2 regions of the Limnobaculum parvum genome follow, and region 1 is predicted to be linked to the other one. Evidence: predicted binding sites of a transcription regulator. Region 1 holds the regulator's gene; the other holds the start of a gene.
The links. Region 1 encodes CRP, which controls carbon source genes, mostly activating them, when cyclic AMP is high. Its sites were predicted from a motif close to ATGTGANNNNNNTCACAT; they were not measured.
Positions count from the first base shown of each region.

Region 2: a site for CRP is predicted at 4,725-4,742, ahead of HYN51_RS12540 (PTS mannitol transporter subunit IICBA). Genes of this name have one in related genera too.

Region 1 is NZ_CP029185.2:3,348,391-3,359,771, reverse strand. Features, by position in the region: gene manD (D-mannonate dehydratase ManD) at 1-1,001, opposite strand, end outside; gene argD (bifunctional acetylornithine/succinyldiaminopimelate transaminase) at 1,330-2,550, shown strand; gene HYN51_RS14155 (YccS/YhfK family putative transporter) at 2,790-4,880, opposite strand; gene crp (cAMP-activated global transcriptional regulator CRP) at 4,951-5,583, opposite strand; gene HYN51_RS14145 (phosphoribulokinase) at 5,880-6,749, opposite strand; gene HYN51_RS14140 (YheU family protein) at 6,834-7,082, opposite strand; gene HYN51_RS14135 (hydrolase) at 7,079-8,059, opposite strand; gene HYN51_RS14130 (LysE family translocator) at 8,161-8,763, shown strand; gene HYN51_RS16420 (hypothetical protein) at 8,809-8,961, opposite strand; gene HYN51_RS14125 (ABC transporter ATP-binding protein) at 9,140-11,062, opposite strand.
Region 2 is NZ_CP029185.2:3,008,472-3,019,852, forward strand. Features, by position in the region: gene HYN51_RS12520 (helix-turn-helix domain-containing protein) at 1-606, shown strand, start outside; gene HYN51_RS16745 (C40 family peptidase) at 681-1,433, opposite strand; gene HYN51_RS12530 (MFS transporter) at 1,902-3,257, opposite strand; gene HYN51_RS12535 (hypothetical protein) at 4,017-4,340, shown strand; gene HYN51_RS12540 (PTS mannitol transporter subunit IICBA) at 4,879-6,855, shown strand; gene HYN51_RS12545 (mannitol-1-phosphate 5-dehydrogenase) at 6,989-8,143, shown strand; gene HYN51_RS12550 (MltR family transcriptional regulator) at 8,241-8,777, shown strand; gene HYN51_RS16715 (hypothetical protein) at 9,370-9,504, opposite strand; one part of gene HYN51_RS12555 (IS3 family transposase) at 9,501-10,396, opposite strand; one part of gene HYN51_RS12555 (IS3 family transposase) at 10,396-10,651, opposite strand.

The DNA of each region.
Region 1 (11,381 bases):
ACCCACAGGTCGAAGTGCAGCGCGGCTGCGTGGCAAATGGGTGACAGATCGGATGGACCGTGGGAACCGGTACGTACCTGATACATGGCGGCGAAGTCAGCAATGCGGCGCATATGGGTAATCCCGCCGGCGTGGGTGATGGTGGTACGGATATAGTCGATCAGTTGCTCTTCAATGAGCTGTTTGCAATCCCAGATGCTGTTGAAGACTTCACCCACGGCGATAGGGGTAACGGTATGCTGGCGGATCAGACGGAAACACTCTTGGTTTTCTGCTGGCGTCGGATCTTCCATCCAAAACATGCGGTAATCTTCAATGCTTTTGCCAAAACGGGCCGCTTCAATTGGCGTCAGGCGGTGGTGCATGTCATGCAGCAGGTGTTCATCAAAACCAAACTTGTTACGCACGGCGTCAAACAGTTTTGGCGTGAAATCTAGATATTTCTCGGTGGACCACAACTGTTCTTCCGGGTAGTGACCTTTGGTTGCTGGTTCATAAGCCAAGTTTTTACCTTTGCTCAAACCATAGGTAGTTTTCATTCCCGGCACGCCGCATTGAACGCGAATGGCTTTAAAGCCCATCTCTTTATGCTTAGCGTAGTCTTCCAACACTTCATCAATGGTTCGGCCGGTGGTATGGCAATACACCATGACCCCAGTGCGTGATGCGCCACCGAGCAGTTGATAAACCGGCATATTGGCTGCTTTGCCTTTGATATCCCATAGTGCCATATCAATGGCGGAGATGGCGGACATGGTGACCGGACCACGACGCCAGTAAGCGCCTTTATAGAAAAATTGCCAGATATCTTCGATTTGATGGGCATCTCGGCCAATTAATTGTGGGCAAAGATGATCCTTAAGGTAGGAGGCAACGGAGAGCTCGCGGCCATTGAGGGTGGCGTCACCAACGCCATAAATGCCTTCATCGGTAGTGATCTTGACGGTAACGAAGTTACGGCCCGGGCAGGTAACAAAAACTTCAGCTTTTACGATTTTCATAATGCATTCATCCTGACGGAAAAATAGAACCAATTCGGTATAGAAAGTGAACACAAGATACTCATGGATTAACTACCATACAAGTAGGTCTAGAATATTAATGGCGGGAAAGTTTGAGATATGTGACCGAAATCACCGTGGAATTTATGATGTTTAATGACTAGTTATTTATTAATTATGAATTATTATTTATTACGGATTTTTTAATAATTATTTTATTATTAAATGGTAAGCAGATTTTATTGGTATTTTTATTTATACAAATTGATTTTATATTCAATTTTGGTAGTGTGGAGTCATTCGCGGTGAAATCAATAGGTCAAGTTTTATGGACAGTAATACATCAGTTAATCGCAATACTTTTGATAACGTTATGTTACCCGTGTATGCGCCAGCAACGTTTGTGCCGGTAAAAGGTAAGGGGAGTCGGGTCTGGGATCAGCAAGGAAACGAGTATATCGATTTTTCTAGCGGTATTGCCGTTACCGCGCTGGGACATTGTCATCCAGCTTTGGTTAAGGCACTGAATACCCAAGGTGAGATGATTTGGCATACCAGTAATCTGTTTACCAACGAACCTGCTTTGCGACTGGCCCAGAAACTGATTGATTCAACTTTTGCTGACCGGGTGTTTTTTGCTAACTCTGGTGCTGAAGCCAATGAGGCCGCGTTTAAACTGGCTCGCCGTTATGCCATTACTCGCCATAGCCCTTATAAAACAAAAATTATTGCGTTCAATAATGCCTTTCACGGTCGTACGCTGTTTACTGTTTCCGTTGGTGGCCAGGCTAAATATTCTGATGGTTTTGGCCCAAAGCCAGCGGATATCATACATATTCCTTTTAACGATCTGGATGCGGTTAAAGCGGTTATTGATGACCACACTTGTGCTGTCGTACTGGAACCGGTTCAGGGGGAGGGTGGAATTACACCTGTCGACGCCGAGTTTCTGCGGGGGGTTAGAGAACTTTGCGATCGTTATAAAGCACTATTGGTATTTGATGAAGTACAGTCTGGGATGGGCAGAACCGGTTCACTGTTTACCTACATGCAATACGGCATTGTTCCGGATATTTTAACTTCAGCCAAGGCATTGGGAGGCGGTTTCCCGATTAGCGCGATGCTAACCACCGATGAAGTGGCGCAAGTGATGGAACCCGGGGTTCACGGTACAACCTATGGCGGCAACCCGTTAGCCTGTGCCGTAGCGGAAGCGGCTTTTGATGTGATCAATACGCCAGAAGTGTTGTCAGGTGTGCAATCACGTTATGAGTACATTGTCACCCGTTTGGAAGAGATTAATCAACGTTATCATGTATTTACAGATGTTCGCGGCTTAGGGCTGCTCATCGGTGCTGAACTACAGCCAAATTATCAGGGTATGGCGCGAGAATTTCTTGCGGCATCAGTAGAAAATGGCCTGATGCTACTCAATGCTGGCCCTAATGTTATCCGTTTTGCCCCTTCTCTGGTCATTCCCGAGGATGATCTACAACAAGGAATGGCACGCTTTGAAAAAGCGGTGAAGCAAATGGTTGAGGTTAAATAGCATTGACCGTTAGTTTAAACGTTCTTCCTAATTAGCGGCATTAGCGGCTGCCGCTATTTGTATCTTAAACAGCGTGATGACAAGCGGTCATCACGCTGAAATAGAGAGAGTTTCAGAGGATATTCAAGATATTATCTTGCGCCGGAGTTTAAGCCCTTCGGCCGTAAAAATGAGAGGGTACATATTGTCTTTGTGACTGGCCGGAAGACCATCGTATCTAGCGTCAGGACGTGTTGGGCCTAGTCCGCCTCTCCTTCTTCCCTCAATTTCCTCTTCAACCACATTCCATGATGCGGCCTTTGCTGCCACGCCAGTGACGAAATAGTATGCATAGTCGTAAGATGCGCCAGTATCCGCTCGATATGTTTTTCCATTGAGGTCTCTGATAGCTCATCGTTATCCTCGGATTCTACAATGGGCAATATGCTGTTATCCCCGCTGGGACCATCATATTCTAGGCGCTGTTGGCAGGTCTGAATCAGGATCTCACAGGCGTTTAAATACTCCTGCGCCAATGTAGGAACCAACACATATTGGTCTCGAGCGATAGTTGTCATTGCATTTAAATGTTCAACCAAAAACTGGCTATGGGTAACCCACAGGCGCATATCGGCCAAGTAGCGAGTATTAAAGCCCGGCTCCTGCATGGCCTGATTCAATGCGGTAAAAAGAGTATTGTGAGCCTGATTAACCTTCATTCGGGTATAGGCGAGTTCCGCTACATCATTAGTCATATTAAATATTTGACGCAGGTGCTGTTGATACGTTTCCAGAGCGCTGTGGGCATTTCTACGCAACGTGGCACTTTGCCATTGAGGCCATAACCATAAGCTGCTGGCAAACGCCAAAATACAACCGATGACCGTATCTATCATACGAGGAAGCAGATAATTCATACCGCTATTGGAGATAATCTGTAGGGTGTAGAGCGCAGTAATCGTAAAACCAATCACAGCGATTCCATAATTCTTACGCACAATCAAATAGGAACAAAACGTCAGTACCAGCATTAGCACCAACATCAGGTTTTGAGAGTAGTAGAGATGAAGAATGGCGCCACCAGCAAGAATCCCAATCATGGTACCCAGCGAGCGGTGCTGAATACGTATTCGGGTGGCACTATAGCCGTTCTGGCTAACCACCATAATGGTCATGAGTATCCAGTAGGGTTTGGGAAGATTAAGCGTCAGGCCAATTCCAGCACCAGCGGCTAGTGTGATGCCAATGCGAGCCGCGTTTTTTAATGCGACAGATTTAAGTGAACAATAGTTTTTCAGCGCCAGCAGAAAAGGGAGATGACTCTGTATTGGCATCAACGTGCGGTTATATAGCGGTTTTTGGCGGCTAAGTAAGTGAGCGATACGGCTAAAATGGTAGTAACAAAAAGCGCCAACGGGATTATTCGGATGGTGATGGGCGATTTTTTCCAAGGCGGATAGGTCACTATTCATGTTGAATGGGACCGGACGGCGATGGTAGAGAATGTCATCAGCTAAAATCTGTAAACGGTGGCTAATGGTTTTTGCATTATGGCGAATAACGGCTTCAGCTTGGCTCTGCTCAACCAGTTTTTGTACTTCGCCGGGTTGATGCAGGCTAACGGTAATATGTTCCTGTAAATCGAGAGCAACCTGAAACGCCTGAATTAATCGCCGATGGCGAGGGTGTTTCAGGTTGGTAATCATATAGATTTGTTGGTAAACCAACGCGATGGTATCCATCACTTGCTGCTGGCGTAATAGTAATGGAGGGAGCGCCTTCTCCGGGTCGGTATGTTGAGTAAGTAAGCTGTACTTCTCATCCATATAATACGCCAACTGCCGGTAAAGCAGGCTGAGTGATTCTCGCATGGGTTGTTCTTGCCAAAGCCGAAACCACAGGCGGATAAACAAACCATACCAGACAGTACCAATGACAAATAATAGAGCCACTCGCCAAATGGGTAAATTGCCTGCCATACCGAGCGTAAAAATGGCGGTCACTAATGCTGCAGGCATTAACCGTCCATAAAGAGGACTGATTTCAGCCGTCACGCCAAATAATAGCGTCAGAATAAGCATGCATAGCGGCAGCGGAACAGACCACAACAGAAGAAACTGCAATAATACACTGCTGATAACAAACAACGTGGCACCGATAGCCAGTCGTTTGAAAAAGTGTTTATGGGGAGTATCGAGACCACCAATGCTGCAACAGGCAGGAACAAGCGAAAGTAAAAAGCCGGTTGGTAGATCGCCTAATAGCCAAAACAGAAACACGGGCAAACAGAGAACCAGAGTTTGGCGGAGAGCATAGTTGACTTCTGGATGATAAATAACTCGTCGCCACATAGGTCTCCCGGGAAAAGGGGAGCGGACATGGCTTCAGGAGGCCGTAAACATGTCCGCTTCTCTTTATTAGTTAACGGGTCCCGTAGACAACGATAGTTTTTCCATGAGCGGAAATCAGGTTCTGATCTTCCAGCATTTTTAAAATACGTCCTACCGTTTCACGGGAACATCCAACAATTTGACCAATTTCCTGACGGGTGATCTTGATTTGCATACCGTCTGGATGAGTCATTGCATCCGGCTGTTTAGCCAGATTGAGTAATGTTTGTGCGATACGGCCCGTAACATCAAGGAAGGCAAGACTTCCTACTTTCTCAGAGGTAACCTGCAAGCGGCTAGCCATCTGAGCGGATAAACGCATTAAAATATCCGGATTAACTTGAATGAGCTGGCGAAATTTTTTATATGAAATTTCAGCAACTTCACATGCTGTTTTTGCCCTGACCCAAGCACTGCGTTCCTGACCTTCTTCAAACAGGCCAAGTTCTCCGATGAAGTCCCCTTGATTGAGATAGGAGAGAATCATCTCTTTACCTTCTTCATCCTTAATTAGAACGGCTACGGCACCCTTTACAATATAGTAAAGAGTTTCTGCTTTTTCACCTTGGTGAATAAGTGTGCTCTTGGATGGATATTTATGAATATGACAATGAGATAAAAACCATTCGAGAGTAGGGTCTGTCTGCGGTTTGCCGAGAACCATTTGTTGTTATCCTCTTTGTAGTCACTGCCCAACACAGCAAAGCGAGAAGCTTGCCGAAAATCTTATCCGCCCCGAAGCATATAACTTGCCAAGTGGGCGCTATTATAACTGATGTAAAAAAGAATATAGAGGTGTTTGTGGGCTGGTGTTGCATCAGCCTGATTGAACTCTAATTTATCTATTATACCCACCCTATGGTTTTAACACAGGTTGAACCAAGAGTCTCGTGTTGTCTTGCTAAAATGAGGGCTAAGCGGCGCTGAATCGGGTTGTTCGCCTGTTTTACCCTCACTTTTCTATTCTAATATTCTGCCTTCTAATAATTGTTGTATTAAGGGTGTGATAATTAGCTCCATCGCCAGTCCCAATTTCCCCCCCGGAATTACTAAGGTATTTGTTTGGGAGATAAATGAACCCTGTAACATGACTAGTAGATAGGGAAAATCAATGCCTGTCAGCCCCCTGAAGTGAATAACCACGAGGCTTTCGTCCATAGTTGGAATGCTCTTCGCAGAAAATGGATCTGAGGTATCAACGGTGGGTACGCGCTGGAAGTTGATATGGGTTCGGGAGAACTGGGGGGTGATGTAATTGATATAGTCGTCCATCGAGCGGACAACCGAATCCAGCACGGCTTCCCGGGAGTGCTCCCGCTCCACCGTATCGCGGATTAGTTTTTGTATCCACTCTAGGTTGACGATAGGAACAACGCCAACCAGCAGATCGACGTGTTGGGCAACATTATGTTTCGCAGTGACGATGCCACCATGTAGTCCTTCATAAAATAGCAGATCGGTGGTTTCTGGTAAGGGTTGCCAGGGGGTAAATGTACCGGGTGTCTGGTTATAGGGAACGGCTTCATCATAAGTATGCAAGTACTTACGTGTGCGTCCGTTTCCGGTTTTTCCGTATTCAATAAAGCTGTTTTCCAGCAGAGCGAAGTCGTTAGCTTCGGGGCCGAAATAACTGATATGACGTCCTTGTTCTCTGGCTTTACGGATTTCCGCATCCATCTCTGGGCGCGTATAGCGATGGTAGGCATCACCATCTATACGTGCGGCATTTAAGCTTAACTGCTGAAATATTTTCCTGAAGGCCAAGCTAGTGGTGGTAGTACCGGCTCCGCTGGAACCGGTAACTGCAATGATTGGATGTTTTGCTGACATTAACCTGATTCCTTAATTCTCATGGTTATTACCAGAGCATAGTCGGATTGGTGCCGGGATGTCACAAAATTTTATTCCAAGAAATCAATACTCCGGATAAGGTTGTTCTTCCATATCATCACTGAACCGATCTTTGGGCATAATATTGATGGTTTCATGTAACTCTGACCAAACTAATATTATCTGACCGCTTTTTAGCTGACGCTTAACATCGTCCACTTTTTGTTGTAATGATCTTTCATGCTCTCCGTAATCGGTACCTTCACGCAGAACAAACGATTCGATAATACTTTCCAGCGTCTCGGGAGCCAGTTGCTGCCACGGGATCATCATTTATTTTTCTCCAGATAGTGGGTTAACCATTCAGGGATGCGATGCTCCAACCACATCTGCGGCTTTTTCCATGTGCCACTGACAAAGCCAACGTGCCCGCCATGTTCGGTTAATTGATATTCGATATTCTCCGGCAGGCTGTTCCGCTCAGGAATGACATCCGGTGACATAAAAGGATCGTCTTTGGCATGTATAATTAGCAAAGGAATACGTATCTGATGTAATACCGGCAGGGCGCTGCACTTTTGATAATAATCGGTGGCATCTTTAAATCCATGTAATGGTGCGGTGAGAGCGTCATCAAACTCACGGATTGAGCGAATATTTTTCAGTGATAAATCGGGCAGCGGCATAATACCGGGGTAGCGGACAAGCTTGCGTTTGGTGCTCTGTTTTAGCAGACCAAGCAGATATCGATGATAGACTCTCGACAGTCCTTGTTCCAGTCGACGTGAACAGGGATCGAGCATTAGCGGAGCGGAGACAATCACCGCCGCCTCAAGTGGAACTTGGTCGCCTTCTTCTGCTAAATAACACCCTAACATATTGCCACCCAGCGAGTAGCCTACTGCTGCAGTAGGAGCTTCTCCCAACGTATTTTGCAACCAGTTGAGAAAAAAGCGCGTATCGCTGGTTTCACCCGAATGATAAGCGCGAGGGCTGCGGTTAGGTTCACCGCTACAGCCGCGAAAATGCATGACAACTCCCAGCCAACCATTTTGACGACAAACCGCCAGCAAACCATGGGCATAAGGGCTGTAAAAGTTGCCTTCTAAACCGTGAAATAACACGAGCCGAGGCTTATGTTTCGCTTGGTGAGGATCTTCACTCCAAGCGATATCGAGAAAATCATCGTCTGGAAGTTCCAGACGCTGCCACACCGGTTTCAGGCTAATTTTTCTGCGGATAATCCGAGGTAATAGAGTTTGTATGTGTGGGTTAGCGGTGCCCGGTATGGGCCGAAATTGTGCATCCATAACAAAATTAAATTCACTCTTGGGGTCTTGTGCGATCAATATCACACTGCTAGCTTGAATGGAATGATTAAACATCTCTTACTGGTAAAGGGGTATACAGAATGGCGTTAGGTTGGTTTCTTTCTATGTCGATGTTTTTATGGATAGCGGCAGTTACACCGGGGCCGAATAATATGTTACTCACCTCTTCGACTGCTAATTTTGGTTTTACCCGCTCTTTACCGTTGATGTTTGGCATTATGATTGGCATGCAATTACTGTTGCTGCTAGTTGCCATAGGTGTTGGCTCGCTGGTGATCGCCTATCCTTCGTTGCATTTAGCGCTGAAAATTGCAGGTAGTCTCTATCTGATTTGGCTGGCATGGAAAATTGCGACTTCTCGCTATGAGAAGCTGGATACAGAGAAAGGAACAGCACAACCGGTTCGGCTATATCAGGGATTATTGTTACAGGCACTGAATCCTAAAGCCTGGTTGATGGGTATTGGCTCAATTGCTAGCTACAGCTTGGCTGGTGACATGTATAGTGCATCGGTGATTGCCATCAGCATTGCGATGTTTATGGTGAATCTGGTGGCTGGTTTTATCTGGATGGGTTTTGGTTCCGCGATTGGTCGTTTACTGCAAAGCCGCAAATCGTGGGCGATTTTTAATATAACCATGGGTATTTTGACGGCGGGCTGCGTGGCGCTTATTTGGTTGTAGCGAAATCGGAACATAATTAACCAAAGCGGTACTTACCATTGCCGCTCATATTTCTGATAGTTCAGTTTTGTACTTTAAGATAGCCAATCGTTGGGAGGGACGGGTGTTGGGGTCGACTTGGCGTAAGCCAACGACAAACAGGAAAAGCCCGGTTGAACAGCGCTGGCCCGCAGGGTGAAACACCATAAGGTGTTTCATAGCTGCCCCTAACCCGGCCAGGCCCAATGTGCTCCGTAGCTGAGTACAGACGGTTTACTGACCGTTATCGGTGTAGATATAAGCACATTGTTTTTACGGTCAGAATATTCGCAGATGCTGATTTATTAGGTTTGTCAGCAGTCTCAGGCGATGATATCACCGCCTCTGCTATTAATTCTTAATCATTCCCTTGATTAAAATTGGCGGTCATCTCTTCCAACTGCTCTTGTAGTTCCAGCCAGCTCATTTCAGTTTCTTCCTGAGCGGACTTCACGCTAACCTGCTGCTGTAGCAGTTTAGTGAGTTCAGCTTTTTTATCCGCCTCGTAAATGGCGGTATCCGATAGGGCCAGTTCAATATCGCTAAGCTGTTTTGCCAGCTTGTTTAGCTCAATATCCAGCTTATCGATCTTTTTACGAATTGGTTGAGTTTGAGTTCGAAAATCTGCTTCACGGCGTTTTTGATCTTTACGTGCTTGGGCGCTGTTAGCGGTAGGTTCTTTATCACTACCTTCCGGCTGCATTTCTTGTTTTTGCAGATCGGCTAACCACTGCTGATAATCTTCCAAATCGCCGTCGAAAGGCTCTACTTTTTTGTCATGAACTAAATAGAGCTCATCGGTAGTAGAACGCAGTAAATGACGATCGTGGGAAACCACGACCAGAGCGCCGTCAAAATCAATCAGTGCTTCGGTTAGAGCCTGACGCATATCCAGATCGAGGTGGTTAGTCGGTTCGTCGAGCAGTAACAGATTTGGGCGTAGCCAGACGATTAATGCCAGCACTAAACGGGCTTTTTCTCCTCCGGAGAAGCGCTCGGTATTTTCGCTGACTTTATCGCCGCGAAAGCCAAAACCGCCCAAATAATCTCGTAAGGGCTGTTCATATTCCTGCGGCGCCAGACGGCTGAGGTGTTGTAATGGCGATTCATCGGGGCGAAGGGTTTCTAACTGATGCTGGGCGAAGTAACCCAGTTTGATGCCTTTAGCTAAACCAATCTCTCCCTGTTGAGGGGCTAACTCTCCCGCCAACAGTTTGATTAGCGTCGATTTACCTGCACCGTTACGCCCCAGTAAACCAATACGTGAGCCGGGTACCAGATTCAGCTTGATGGATTGCAAAATGGTTTTATCGCCGTAACCCGCACTGACTTTTTCCATTCTCAGCAGAGGATTAGGCAGGCTTTCCGGCTGACGAAAACTAAAGCTGAAAGGATTATCAACGTGAGCAGGCGCAATCAGCTCCATGCGCTCTAACATTTTAATTCGGCTTTGTGCCTGTTTGGCTTTGGTTGCCTGAGCTTTAAAGCGATCGATATAGCTTTGCAGATGGGCAACTTTCTCCTGTTGGCTTTGATACAGTGCCTGCTGTTGTGACAGTTTAGTGGCGCGTTGACGCTCAAAGGAGGAGTAGTTACCGGTGTACTCAAACAACTGTTGCTGCTCGATATGCAGAATTTTATCCACGATAGGATCAAGGAAGTCTCGGTCGTGAGAAATCAGGATCAGTGTTCCTTCATAGCTTTTTAGCCATTTCTCCAGCCAGATAACTGCATCTAAATCGAGGTGGTTGGTGGGTTCGTCGAGCAACAGTAAGTCGGAGCGACAAAGCAGAGCCTGAGCCAGATTCAGACGCATACGCCAGCCGCCGGAAAAAGCACTTACCGGCTGCTGTAATTGCTCCTGAGAGAAGCCTAAACCGTGTAGCAGGCTGGAAGCTCGGGGATAGATAGTCCATGCTTGTATGGCATCCAGCTTACCGTGCAGTGACGCAATTTCATTACCATCATTTTTTTCATTAGCTTCAGCTAATGCATGTTCAAGCCGACGGTACTCCCGATCGCCATCAATAACATACTCAATGGCGGGAATATCTAATGCTGGCGTTTCCTGATTGACCCATGATAAAGCCCAATTGGCAGGGAAGGTAGCGTTACCGCCGTCTGCGGATAATTCACCTTTTAATAGCGAAAGCAGCGTTGATTTTCCGCAGCCGTTTTTACCTACCAGCCCCACTTTTTGTCCGGGGTTGATGGTTGCAGTCGCGTTATCAAGCAGAACGTTAACGCCACGTCGAATCTGTAATGAAGAAAAAACAATCATAGGGTCACATATCAAGTTATTAGTCGCTGGGTTATCAACAGTGAATACTTGGCTTCAAAAATAAGTGCGGTATGAAACTATTGATAGAAAACAGTGAGAGGAGTACAACAGCCGCTACACTATTTTGAATATTATTATTTAAGATTAAAGAACTTAGCTATATCGATAATCGAGAGTCTGATTATTCGTAACAGCCTATTTTGAATATTATTATTGTTCAATATTTCAATTTACTCGCTAAACTTACAGAGTGCGACGGTTGTATTAAACCACCATTGATTCACACCGGTAATTTATAAGCCATGCATGGTAGCGGAAA
Region 2 (11,381 bases), 340 kb from region 1:
CCCAATATTAAAATGCACTTTCAGCTGTTAATAAATGCATTTGCTGAGAGTGATAAATTTGAAAAAATCACCATTAAGAAAGGCAGTAAATTTCTGATAACTGATAATATCTGCTGCATTCAGGAAGGGGTATTTTCTATTTATATGAATCAGGAAGACCGCTTGCTGACCTATGCTGAAGGCTATGCCATCTTCGGTTTGGTGAATACCTACACTCCCCCCACGCTCCGTTTATATATTAAGCCAACCCAAACCAGCACAATATATAATTTACCCGCAGAAGAAGGCCTAAAAATCATCAGAGAGAAAAATTTATATGAGTCAGTAAGCCATGTGCAAGCTTATAATATGACCAAATTTTTCCATATGTTTGAAAAAACCATCACACCTAACAACTATGCTTTTATTCGCACACTTCTTATGGATTTAAACCAAAACAGCGATGCGGTGAAAGCATCCGTGACGGTGGCATCTTATATTATTAAACGCTCCGGGCTGTCACGCAGCTATGTGATGCTGGTGCTGTCAGAATTGAGGAAAGGAGGCTATATCAACATGGAAGATGGTAAATTGACTTCGATAACTTCGTTGCCGGAAAGGTTCTAAACGCTCGGTCTATTGCCACGTTTTACTAACGTTTGTAGGCCTCGCGGTGTCTGGCACTCGCGAGGCTCAAGAGATTATCGTACCGCAGAAGGCAGCAACACCCGACGCGCACCAATATAGTGCTCCTGCCAGTAATCCTCATCTAATCGACTAATCTGAATATCTTTACCCGTGCGTGGTGCCTGTATAAATTCACCACCACCCAGATAAACACCTACGTGATCCGCATAGCCATAACCGCGACTATGGGTACGAAAGAAGACTAAATCACCACTGTGCAGTTGTTCTTTCTCTATTTCAATCGCCTGCTCCGCAGACATATGAAACATATTATTAGCCGTTCTTGGTAGTGTTGATTTCAGATGATCGCGATAGGCATAATTAATCAAACCGCTACAGTCAAATCCGGTGCTGGGAGATGTACCACCGTAGTGATAAGGTTTGCCCAATTGCTTCCTTAAGTTAGCAATCACCTCACGCTCAGCCGTCATCATGGTGTTTTTCTGAACGGTTGAGATTTGAGGGTGCATACCTTCGGTAATCTGTAACTTATTGATATTTTTCTGACGGAAAGGATTGATACCCGCGAGAATTTCTTGTTGTTCATCAGACTGCTGGTAAGCCTTACTGGCGTTATTTAATGAAACCCGTTTACGCTTGGTGTTGCTTTTTATAATCACATGGGCAGCCAACGGTGCTTTTTTACCGATTTTATGATGATTCGCTGCATTAGCATTAAAAGAGAGAAACAGCATAAAAATGCAGATACCGCCTCCAACAGAGGTGCGGAACAGGCTATAGAGTGCAGTGGGTATGATATGTTTCATAATAGTATGATTTAAATTTATATTTCTATCTCAAACTAAGAAGAGGAAAGTGGAATCATTCTATTCAGTTAAGTCGATTTTAAAATGCTTTTTTTGTAACTCAAACCTATAGAAAAATGACAAAATATTTCAAGCAGAAACAAGTTCAGAAAAAATGTGACATCTCCTGTGCGTCACTTATTAAGCCCATCCATTTTCCTTATCACAACGGATGCTCAGGCCTTAGCTATTCTCTTCATTTATTCACTTTTGATGAGAAATATTTAATACCATCCCATAAAGCGTTGTAATAATGTATTTTATAAAGACGTTAATCACGCCGTCGATACCTAAAACCAGCAACAGAAGAAGTCAAAATTAAAAAGCCTGAGTCCAGTGCAATACCGAACTCAGGCCCCATTCGACGATATTAAACTACCCAAGTTATCCGGGTCAGTTCCAATAACGTTTTTCTATTTACATCCCATCTTAATCAGCAATAACCGGTGAAGCGGAAATTGCGTCAGGCTGCTTTTTTGCTGTCCAACCTTTGTAAGCTAGGGGCAGGAAAGCAACCACGACAGCTAACAGGGAAACAATGCCTACATAGTAAGCGGGTGCCATAGCACTTTGCTGTAACCATGCACCGGTGATCATTGGCGTTAAGCCACCAAATACCGCGTAAGCCAGATTGTAGGCAAATGATAGACCGGAGAAACGAATAGCCGGCGGGAATGCACGAGCACCGACAATTGGCGTAGTTGCAATCGCACCCACAAACAGCCCCATCAAACCATAATTAAACATCAATTCACCTGCACCAATTTCTGGGTGCAATGAACTGTAAAAATGGTAGGCCGTTATTGCGAGACCACCCCAAGATACCGCCATACAAATACGTGTACCTAGCTTATCGCTGATCCAGCCCCAGAAAATACATCCCAGAGTCAGCATAAATGTCGCTACGCAGTTAGCTTCCAGCGAAATGGTTCTATCCACGTGATACATCTTCTCTACCACCACTGAAGGGGTCATCAGAATAGTGACCACAATCGCCGTAGACAGAGACCAAGTCAGAATCGCGGTAATCCCACAGGCTTGTTTATGGCTCTTAATCACGGTTTTAACCGGAAGTTCTTTCGCCAGTGCATGCTTCTCTGCCATCTCTTTAAAAATTGGCGTTTCTTGCAGGAATTTACGCAGGTACACCGAGATAAAACCGAATACACCACCCAAAATGAATGGAATACGCCATGCATATTCATTAATTTCTGCCGTGCTGTAGTTACGCTGAATCAAGATAGCCACAATCGAACCCAGCAGAATACCGCCGGTAATACCAGAGGTTAAGGTGCCAACACCTAAACCATAGCGCTGCTCAGGCGTATGCTCAGCAATAAATACCCATGCCCCCGGCATTTCACCGCCAATTGCCGCACCCTGTAGAATACGCATCAACAGCAGAAGAATAGGTGCCATCACGCCAATGGAAGCGTAGGTCGGAAGCAGACCAATGACCAACGTGGGTAACGCCATCAGGAAAATACTAAGAGTAAACATACGCTTACGACCGATCTTATCGCCGTAATGCGCCATAATAATCCCACCGAGCGGACGAGCCAGATAACCAGCAGCAAAAATACCCAGCGTTTTCATTTGGGCAAAAAATTCATTATCACCAGGGAAAAATAGATGAGTTAATGTTCCAGTAAAGAAAACAAAGATAACGAAATCATAAAACTCTAGGGTGCCACCAAGGGAGGATAACCCTAAGGTCTTATAATCATTCTTATTCAACGGTCGCGCTTTTGGCTGGCCAGTTATTGTGGGGGAAGATGCTGTCATTTGCTTGTAACCTGTTATCGAATTATTGTATTTGCGAAAATCTTGCCTAAAAATCTATTAATTAAATGTCCAAAAGTGACCAACGCGCACAGGTTCCGGAGCCGGAAAATAATTCAGGAATGCATATATCGTTCAGAGATATTCTGTCTCTGAAGGCACTCAATCCATTGATTCGCGGTCAGTACTGCGTAGCTTTATGAATGGTCACTCGATACTAGTTATAGCAGTAAATTCGATATACTGTAAACCACACAACTGAAAATAGGTCATCATGCTTTATTTATCAGCAAAATATAGAATATTTCACTGAATTATCCTTGTTTAAGAATGATTCATAACAAATAGCGTCAATTAAACCATTTATCGGAGGCAAAAAACACGCCGTTAAGCCCGCCATTGCAACACTTTGGTGAAAAATGTTAGCCAACGGTAAAGAGCAATATTCCCCAGACAGAAAATAAAATCAGCACACTGATTCTTAGGCCCAATCCGCTGATTATTTTACGTTCAAAACGGATGAAATATCGCCACCATCAAAGATCCACCCATTATTTTCTTATAGCGATAAATGAAAATCTTATTTATCAATTTAATTTTCTTCCTATCTAGTAGATAGCTATTTATTACCTAAATAGAGTTAGGTAATACATATTCTATAATATATTTAAGATCATCGTTTCACTATTCAGTGAAAAAAGCTATGATAAATGCGTGTTTTAAAATCTAATTAATTGATTTTAATAAAATGAGATAAACTTCATGGCTAAAGAAATAATAGTATGTGGCGTCAGCATTAAAGTAAAAAATAGCGTCAGCATATACAATCAAATTGCCTCATTGAATTTAGATCAATCTTTTTCCGCAATAATTGATTACCTTGATGAAGATTTGCTACAAATAGAGTTCAATAATGGCAATATTGTCGATATTGGTTGGTATCCCTCTTTTGATGAGCAAGGCGCATTCATTATCCATACCATTTCTGACAATAACTGGGATCAGCCCCACGCAAAATTTACTACTCGAAACAGTACCGACCTTATTACTCTGCTCAAACAGTCTATTACTATGGCATCAGCTTAATCATACAGCCGATTTCTTTTATCAGGTTGCCCCTGCAAGCTTCTGATTTTTCTTATTGATATCCCAGCCCTACTTACAACACACCATTACACCGCCCCGCTCAAAACAATTCGCCTAAAAACCAATACGTTGTAATTAAGTTACAGAAATAACAATACGCCATCGAAGCAGAGCGTTCGAAAAACAGCGTTACCCGTTGGAAAGGCGAGAAATGAAAAATACTTTGTGATTAAAGTCACATTTAATAAACAAAAGCCACAAACAAAATAGTGATTAACTTCACATAAAAATCACGAATTCAGGATTTTCTTTAACATTGTTACTTTATTACAGGTGTTTTTTGTGATCAATGTCACCAATAACCGTAGCGTGAGGGGGGGGGATAAGTGATAAGCATCACAAAATCCGCTCGGGATACGCGAGATAAAAATGTCGTGATAGAGTCGGCCTGCATTGAAATTGATTGACGGTTTTTGGCGAAACCGTCCCGACTACTACTACGCGCACCAGTATCTGCGCGCACCTCGAGGGGTGTTTTATGTTATCACCAAATATAAAGGTCAAGGTACAGAATTTTGGCCGCTTCCTCAGCAACATGGTGATGCCCAATATCGGCGCATTCATTGCCTGGGGGCTGATTACCGCTCTGTTTATTCGAACCGGTTGGCTACCGAACGATACATTAGCCAAACTGGTTGGCCCAATGATTACCTATTTGCTACCGCTGTTAATCGGCTATACCGGCGGGCGTCTGGTTGGCGACGAGCGCGGCGGCGTGGTGGGTGCGATAACCACAATGGGTGTCGTTATCGGTGCTGATATGCCGATGTTCCTGGGTGCCATGATCGTAGGGCCGTTAGGGGGTTATGCCATTCGCCGTTTTGACCGCTGGGTTGACGGTAAAATCAAAAGCGGTTTTGAGATGTTAGTGAATAACTTCTCTGCCGGCATTATTGGTATGTTATTAGCTATTCTGGCCTTTATGGCAATCGGCCCGCTGGTTGAATCGCTGTCTAAGATACTGGCTGCCGGGGTTAACATTATGGTGCAGAACAACCTGCTGCCGTTAACCTCTATTTTTGTTGAACCGGCAAAAATTCTATTCCTGAATAATGCCATCAACCACGGAATTTTCTCTCCGCTAGGCATTCAGCAGGCGACAGAGACCGGCAAATCCATCTTCTTCCTAATTGAAGCTAACCCAGGGCCAGGGCTTGGGGTTCTGCTGGCCTATATGTTCTTTGGTAAAGGGAGTGCGAAGCTGTCTGCACCGGGTGCCGTGATCATCCACTTCTTTGGTGGTATCCATGAGATCTACTTCCCCTATGTGTTAATGAACCCGCGTTTGATTATCGCGGTGATTTTGGGCGGAATGACCGGTGTATTTACCCTAACGCTGTTTAATGCAGGACTGGTTTCTCCCGCGTCTCCCGGCTCTATTTTTGCCGTGCTGCTGATGACACCCAAGTCATCGTTAATCGGTGTGGTTCTGTCGATTCTGACTTCGGGTATTGTCTCGTTCTTGGCTTCCGCCGTGATGCTCAAGCGTGTACCTGCGGGGGAAGAAGAAGATAATGGCCTCGCAGATGCCACTCGCCGTATGCAAGGCATGAAACAACAATCCAAAGGTAATAAAGCACAAGGCGGTGCAGCCCAACCAACCATGCATAAAAGCGATATGGTAAAAGACTTAAGCTATGTACGCACCATTATGGTTGCCTGCGATGCGGGTATGGGTTCCAGTGCTATGGGCGCTGGCGTATTACGCAAAAAAGTAAAAGATGCCGGGCTCAATCATATTACTGTTGCCAACTGTGCGATTAACAGCCTGCCAGACGGTGTCGATATGGTTATCACCCATCAAGACCTCACGCGCCGGGCTATGGATCATGCCCCCCATGCCATACACATCTCGCTGAAAAACTTTCTCGACGGCCAGCTCTACAATGACTTAGCGGCCCGCCTGCTGGCAGCTAAACATCCGCAAGCGGCTAACGACAGTAAACTCATTACTCAAACCTTTGTCGCCGCTAACGATGACCATTTTGATCCCGCCAATCAGGAAGAAAATCTGTTTGAGCTGAGTGCCAACAACATCTTCCTTAATCTACAAGCTGACAATAAAGAGCAAGCGATTCGCTTTGCCGGTCAGATGTTGGTTAATGGTGGCTACGTAGAGCCCGACTATATCGACGCGATGCTGGCCCGTGAAGCCTTAACCTCAACCTATCTTGGAGAATCCATTGCCGTTCCACACGGTACCGTAGAAGCCAAAGATCGCGTACTGCGTACTGGCGTAGTGATTTGTCAATATCCACAAGGCGTCTGCTTTGGTGATACACCGGACGAAATAGCCCGTCTGGTGATTGGTATCGCGGCGCGTAATAACCAACATATTCAGGTGATTACACGCTTAACCAACGCGTTGGATGATGACGGCATTATTGAACGTTTGGCACAAACCAGCAGCGTACAGGAAGTATTAGACCTGCTGGCCGGTGAGCAGGCCGCGTAATAGTACGTATTGCAAAGTATCTACTGCCGCAGCCAGCCGTCTAGCTGCTGATACTTTGTCATTAGGGGCTGGTCCCCCAGCCCCTGTTTTTTTTACGGTTTAGGTTTGAACACAGAATATTAAGGTTAACTTTATGAAAGCAATACACTTTGGTGCAGGCAATATCGGGCGCGGGTTTATCGGTAAACTATTGGCCGATGCTCAGGCCGAGCTCACCTTTGCCGACGTTAATCAACCGTTGGTTGATCAACTGGCACATCAGCAAAGCTATCAAGTTAATGTCGTTGGTCAAGATGCCAGAATAGAGAAAGTCAGCCGCATCAGCGCAATTCACAGCGCCAGCCCGGATGCCATCCGCCAAATAGCTCAGGCAGATATCATTACCACCGCCGTCGGCCCACAGGTGCTAGAAAAAATCGCAGGTACACTGGCACAAGGATTGATTGCTCGCTATCAACAGGGCAATCACCAGCCGTTAAACATCATAGCCTGTGAAAATATGGTGCGAGGCACCAGCCAGCTTAAACAGCATGTGATGCTGCAAATCCCGGAAGAGATGCAGAAGTGGATGGAGCAGAATATTGGTTTTGTGGATTCCGCCGTAGACCGTATTGTCCCGCCTAGCGAAGCGGCAAACGATCCGCTGGATGTCACGGTAGAAACCTTCAGCGAATGGATTGTAGACAGCACTCAGTTTAAAGGGGCGTTGCCGCACATTGAAGGCATGGAGCCTACCGCCAATTTGATGGCCTATATAGAACGTAAGTTGTTTACCTTAAATACCGGACATGCCATCACCGCCTATTTAGGCCAGTTGGCTGGCTACAAAACTATCCGTGACGCGATCCTCAATCCGGATATCCGCCAGAAAGTAAGCGCCGCCATGAAAGAGAGCGGTGCCGTGTTGATTCGGCGTTACGCATTCGATCCTGAGCAACATGCCGCCTACATTGATAAGATCCTCAGCCGTTTTGAGAATCCCTATTTGCATGACGACGTTGAACGAGTCGGCCGCCAACCTTTGCGTAAGCTAAGTGAAGGGGATCGGTTAATTAAACCGCTTCGTGGTACGCTGGAGTATGGTTTACCTCATCAAAATTTACTGCTTGGTATTGCTGCTGCTTTAAGCTATCGCAGTGATCAAGATCCCCAAGCGCAAGAGCTGGCAGCCATGCTGGCGTCGAAGGGAATTGAACAAACCCTGCTAGACGTTTGTCACCTTGAGGATCAACCCGAGGTTGTGGCTCAAATAACAAATGTGTATAACACCATGCAGCGTCAGGCTTAGCAGATGCCTGTATAATGTAAGTATGCACTTTTATGTAACAACATCAGGCAGCAATGTCTGCTATTCAGGTAAAAAGCTTTAGCTGGCAAAGTAAACTATGGCAACGATGGAAGAGACACAGGTATTTGAAAACCGCATTCTGGAACGTTTGAATGCCAGATTAACGGTCAAAGGCTTTATCGAGGCTGCTGTCAGCCTGTTAGCCGATGCCGTCGATCTGTTGATCCTGCAGGTATTCCGCAAAGATGACTATGCCGTTAAGTATGCAGTTGAACCGTTGTTGGAGGGCTCAGGCCCTCTGGCCGCGCTTCCGGTACGCCTGAAGCTGATTTATGCCCTTGGCGTCATCACTCGCGATGAGTATGAAGATGTCGAGCTATTACTGGCGCTGAATAATGAACTGCTGAATATTCAGGATAATCTCAGCTTTACCGATGATGAAGTGCTGGGTCCGCTGCATATGCTGCACGGCATCACCCTGCCCCCACCTCCGGTGCTAAACCTGCCGGAAGAGGTGATTGATGACAAGCTGGTGGATATGCAGCTTCAGCGGTATCAGCAGGCTATTCGATCGACGTTAGTTTTGTATATTACGGATTTGTTGTCGCGGTTGGGGCATAAGAAAGCTTTTTAGATGATCTATTTCTGCTACTGTGGCGATTCCGGCCGTAAATACGATGTTGCGTATATCACCATCGTGCTCGGCCGGTAGACCGTCTGTACGTTGCTCTGGTGCGTCTACCTAGGCGCGCTCCGGCAGCCTCTCCCTCCGATTAGCATCGTTTACTATTAGCCTCGGTGGCGATTCCGGCCGTAAATACGATATTGCATATATCACCATTGTGCTCGGCCGGTAGACCGTCTGTACTTGAGTGCAGAGTGCGTCGGGCCTAGCCGGGCTACGGGCAGTTATGAAACACCTTGCGGGCCAGCGCTAGCGCTGTTCAAACAGGCTTTCGCCTGTTTGTCGTTGGCTTACGCCAAGTCGACCCCCACGGCAACCTCTCCCTCCGATTAGCAATACTAACTGTCAGTCAGGTGATTCATTCAGGTATTTATTTTTTTATATTTTGCCCTTTGCCCTTTGCCCTTTGCCCTTTGCCCTTTGCCCTTTGCCCTTTAGGTTAAAGCATCCGAATGTTGCCGAAGGAAGACCAGAGGCAGCACGAGCCGCATGGATGCGGCGAGAGGCATAGCGACGCCGGGAGCGGCTCTATGCCGGTGCGTTAAGCCGCTGGGCTGACTGAGGTTGCCGCCGCAATGCGACGGTCAACAATCGGCTGCGCAGGCGCGGGGAGTGCAGAGGGGCGTTCGCCCCAATGCCCCTTTGCTCGACGCAAACACCACCGTGTAGTGGTCAAGTATTCCCGGACTCCAACTTAAGTTGTTCTGCAATCATTGGCGGTAATCCACCATTAAAAGCATGTGGTCGCCTTTGATTATAATATTCTAACAAGTAACGGCTTATATCTGATTTCGCTTGCATCAGATTGTGATAACCCGTTTCCGGAACCCATTCTGTTTTTAAACTTCTGAACAAGCGTTCTGTCGGCGCATTATCCCAACAGTTACCCCGACGACTCATACTTTGCGTTATCTGATAACGCCACAACCTTTGTCTGAAGGCCCGTGCTGTGTACTGGCAACCCTGATCTGAGTGGAGCATCACTCCTTTAGGTTTGCCACGATGTTGCCAGGCCATATCCAGAGCTTTAATCGCTAACCCTGCATCCGCTTTATCTGATAAAGCATAACCAATAACCTTTCGGGCATATAAATCAAGTACCACTGCAAGGTAAATCCAGCACCCAGACCAGATATAAGTAATGTCGCTCGTCCATACCTGATTAGGTCTGGACGGGATAAAATCACGACCCAGTATATTACTTATCTCCGGACGTTCTATTGTCACAGGCTTATAGCGATGTGAACCCGGCTGTTTACTTTGTAACTGCGCTTCTGCCATCAGTCGTCTCACTTTAAAGCGACCAATCACTATCTTTTCCTGACGCAGCATGCCAACAATAGTTCGACTACCGGCTGAGCCCCGACTCTGTTTAAAAAGACTGACAACATGCTGACGAAGCCGCCCCCGCTCCTTATTCACCGTTCTGGATTGGGTGTCATAGAAAGTCGATTTGGAGATATCAAATAATGAGCAGAGCAGCCGGGTTGAGTAACGCTCACTTAATTGGGCTGTCAGCTCATATTTTTGAATTCGTCCGACATTAAGAGAGCGGTAGCCTTTTTTAAAATTTCCTTTTCTAATTCAAGGTGTTTTATTCGTTTCTCCAGAGCCTGAATACGTTGTTGCTCCGCGGTTAAGGCTTGGGTAGTTGGAGTGACACCTTGCTGCTCATATTTCAGTTGTCTTACCCAGCGACGCATCGCTGTTTCACCAACCCCCATTGCTCTGCAAGCTTCAGTCGTGCTATAGCCATGCTCAACAACCAGTGCAGCTGCTTCACGTTTAAACTCTGGGGTAAAATGTCGACGTTCTTTTATCATTATTCACCTCTCTTGATGGTTTGAGTTTACCACCTTAATTGGTGTCCGAGTTTATTAGACCACTACACCGTCGAGATAAACACTGAACCAAAGGCGGCGAAACTTACACCACCCCAAACCATTCAAAAAGCAGCGGTCAACAATCGGCTGCGCTGGCGCGGGGAGTGCAGAGGGGCGTTCGCCCCAATGCCCCTCTGCTCGACGCAAACACCACCGTCGAGATAAACACTGAACCAAAGGCGGCGAAACTTACACCACCCCAGACCATTCAAAAAGCGACGGCCAACAATCGGCTGCGCTGGCGCGGGGAGTGCAGAGGGGCGTTCGCCCCAATGCCCCTCTGCTCGACGCAAACACCACCGTCGAGATAAACACTGAACCAAAGGCGGCGAAACTTACACCACCCCAGACCATTCAAAAAGCGGCGGTCAACAATCGGCTGCGCAGGCGCGGGGAGTGCAGAGGGGCGTTCACCCCAATGCCCCTTTGCTCGACGCAAACACCACCGTCGAGATAAACACTGAACCAAAAGCGGCGAAACTTACACCACCCCAGACCATTCAAAAAGCGGCGGTCAACAATCGGCTGCGCAGGCGCGGGGAGTGCAGAGGGGCGTTCGCCCCAATGCCCCTTTGCTCGGCGCAAACACCACCGTTGAGATAAACACTGAACCAAAGGCGGCGAAACTTACACCACCCCAGACCATTCAAAAAGCGGCGGTCAACAATCG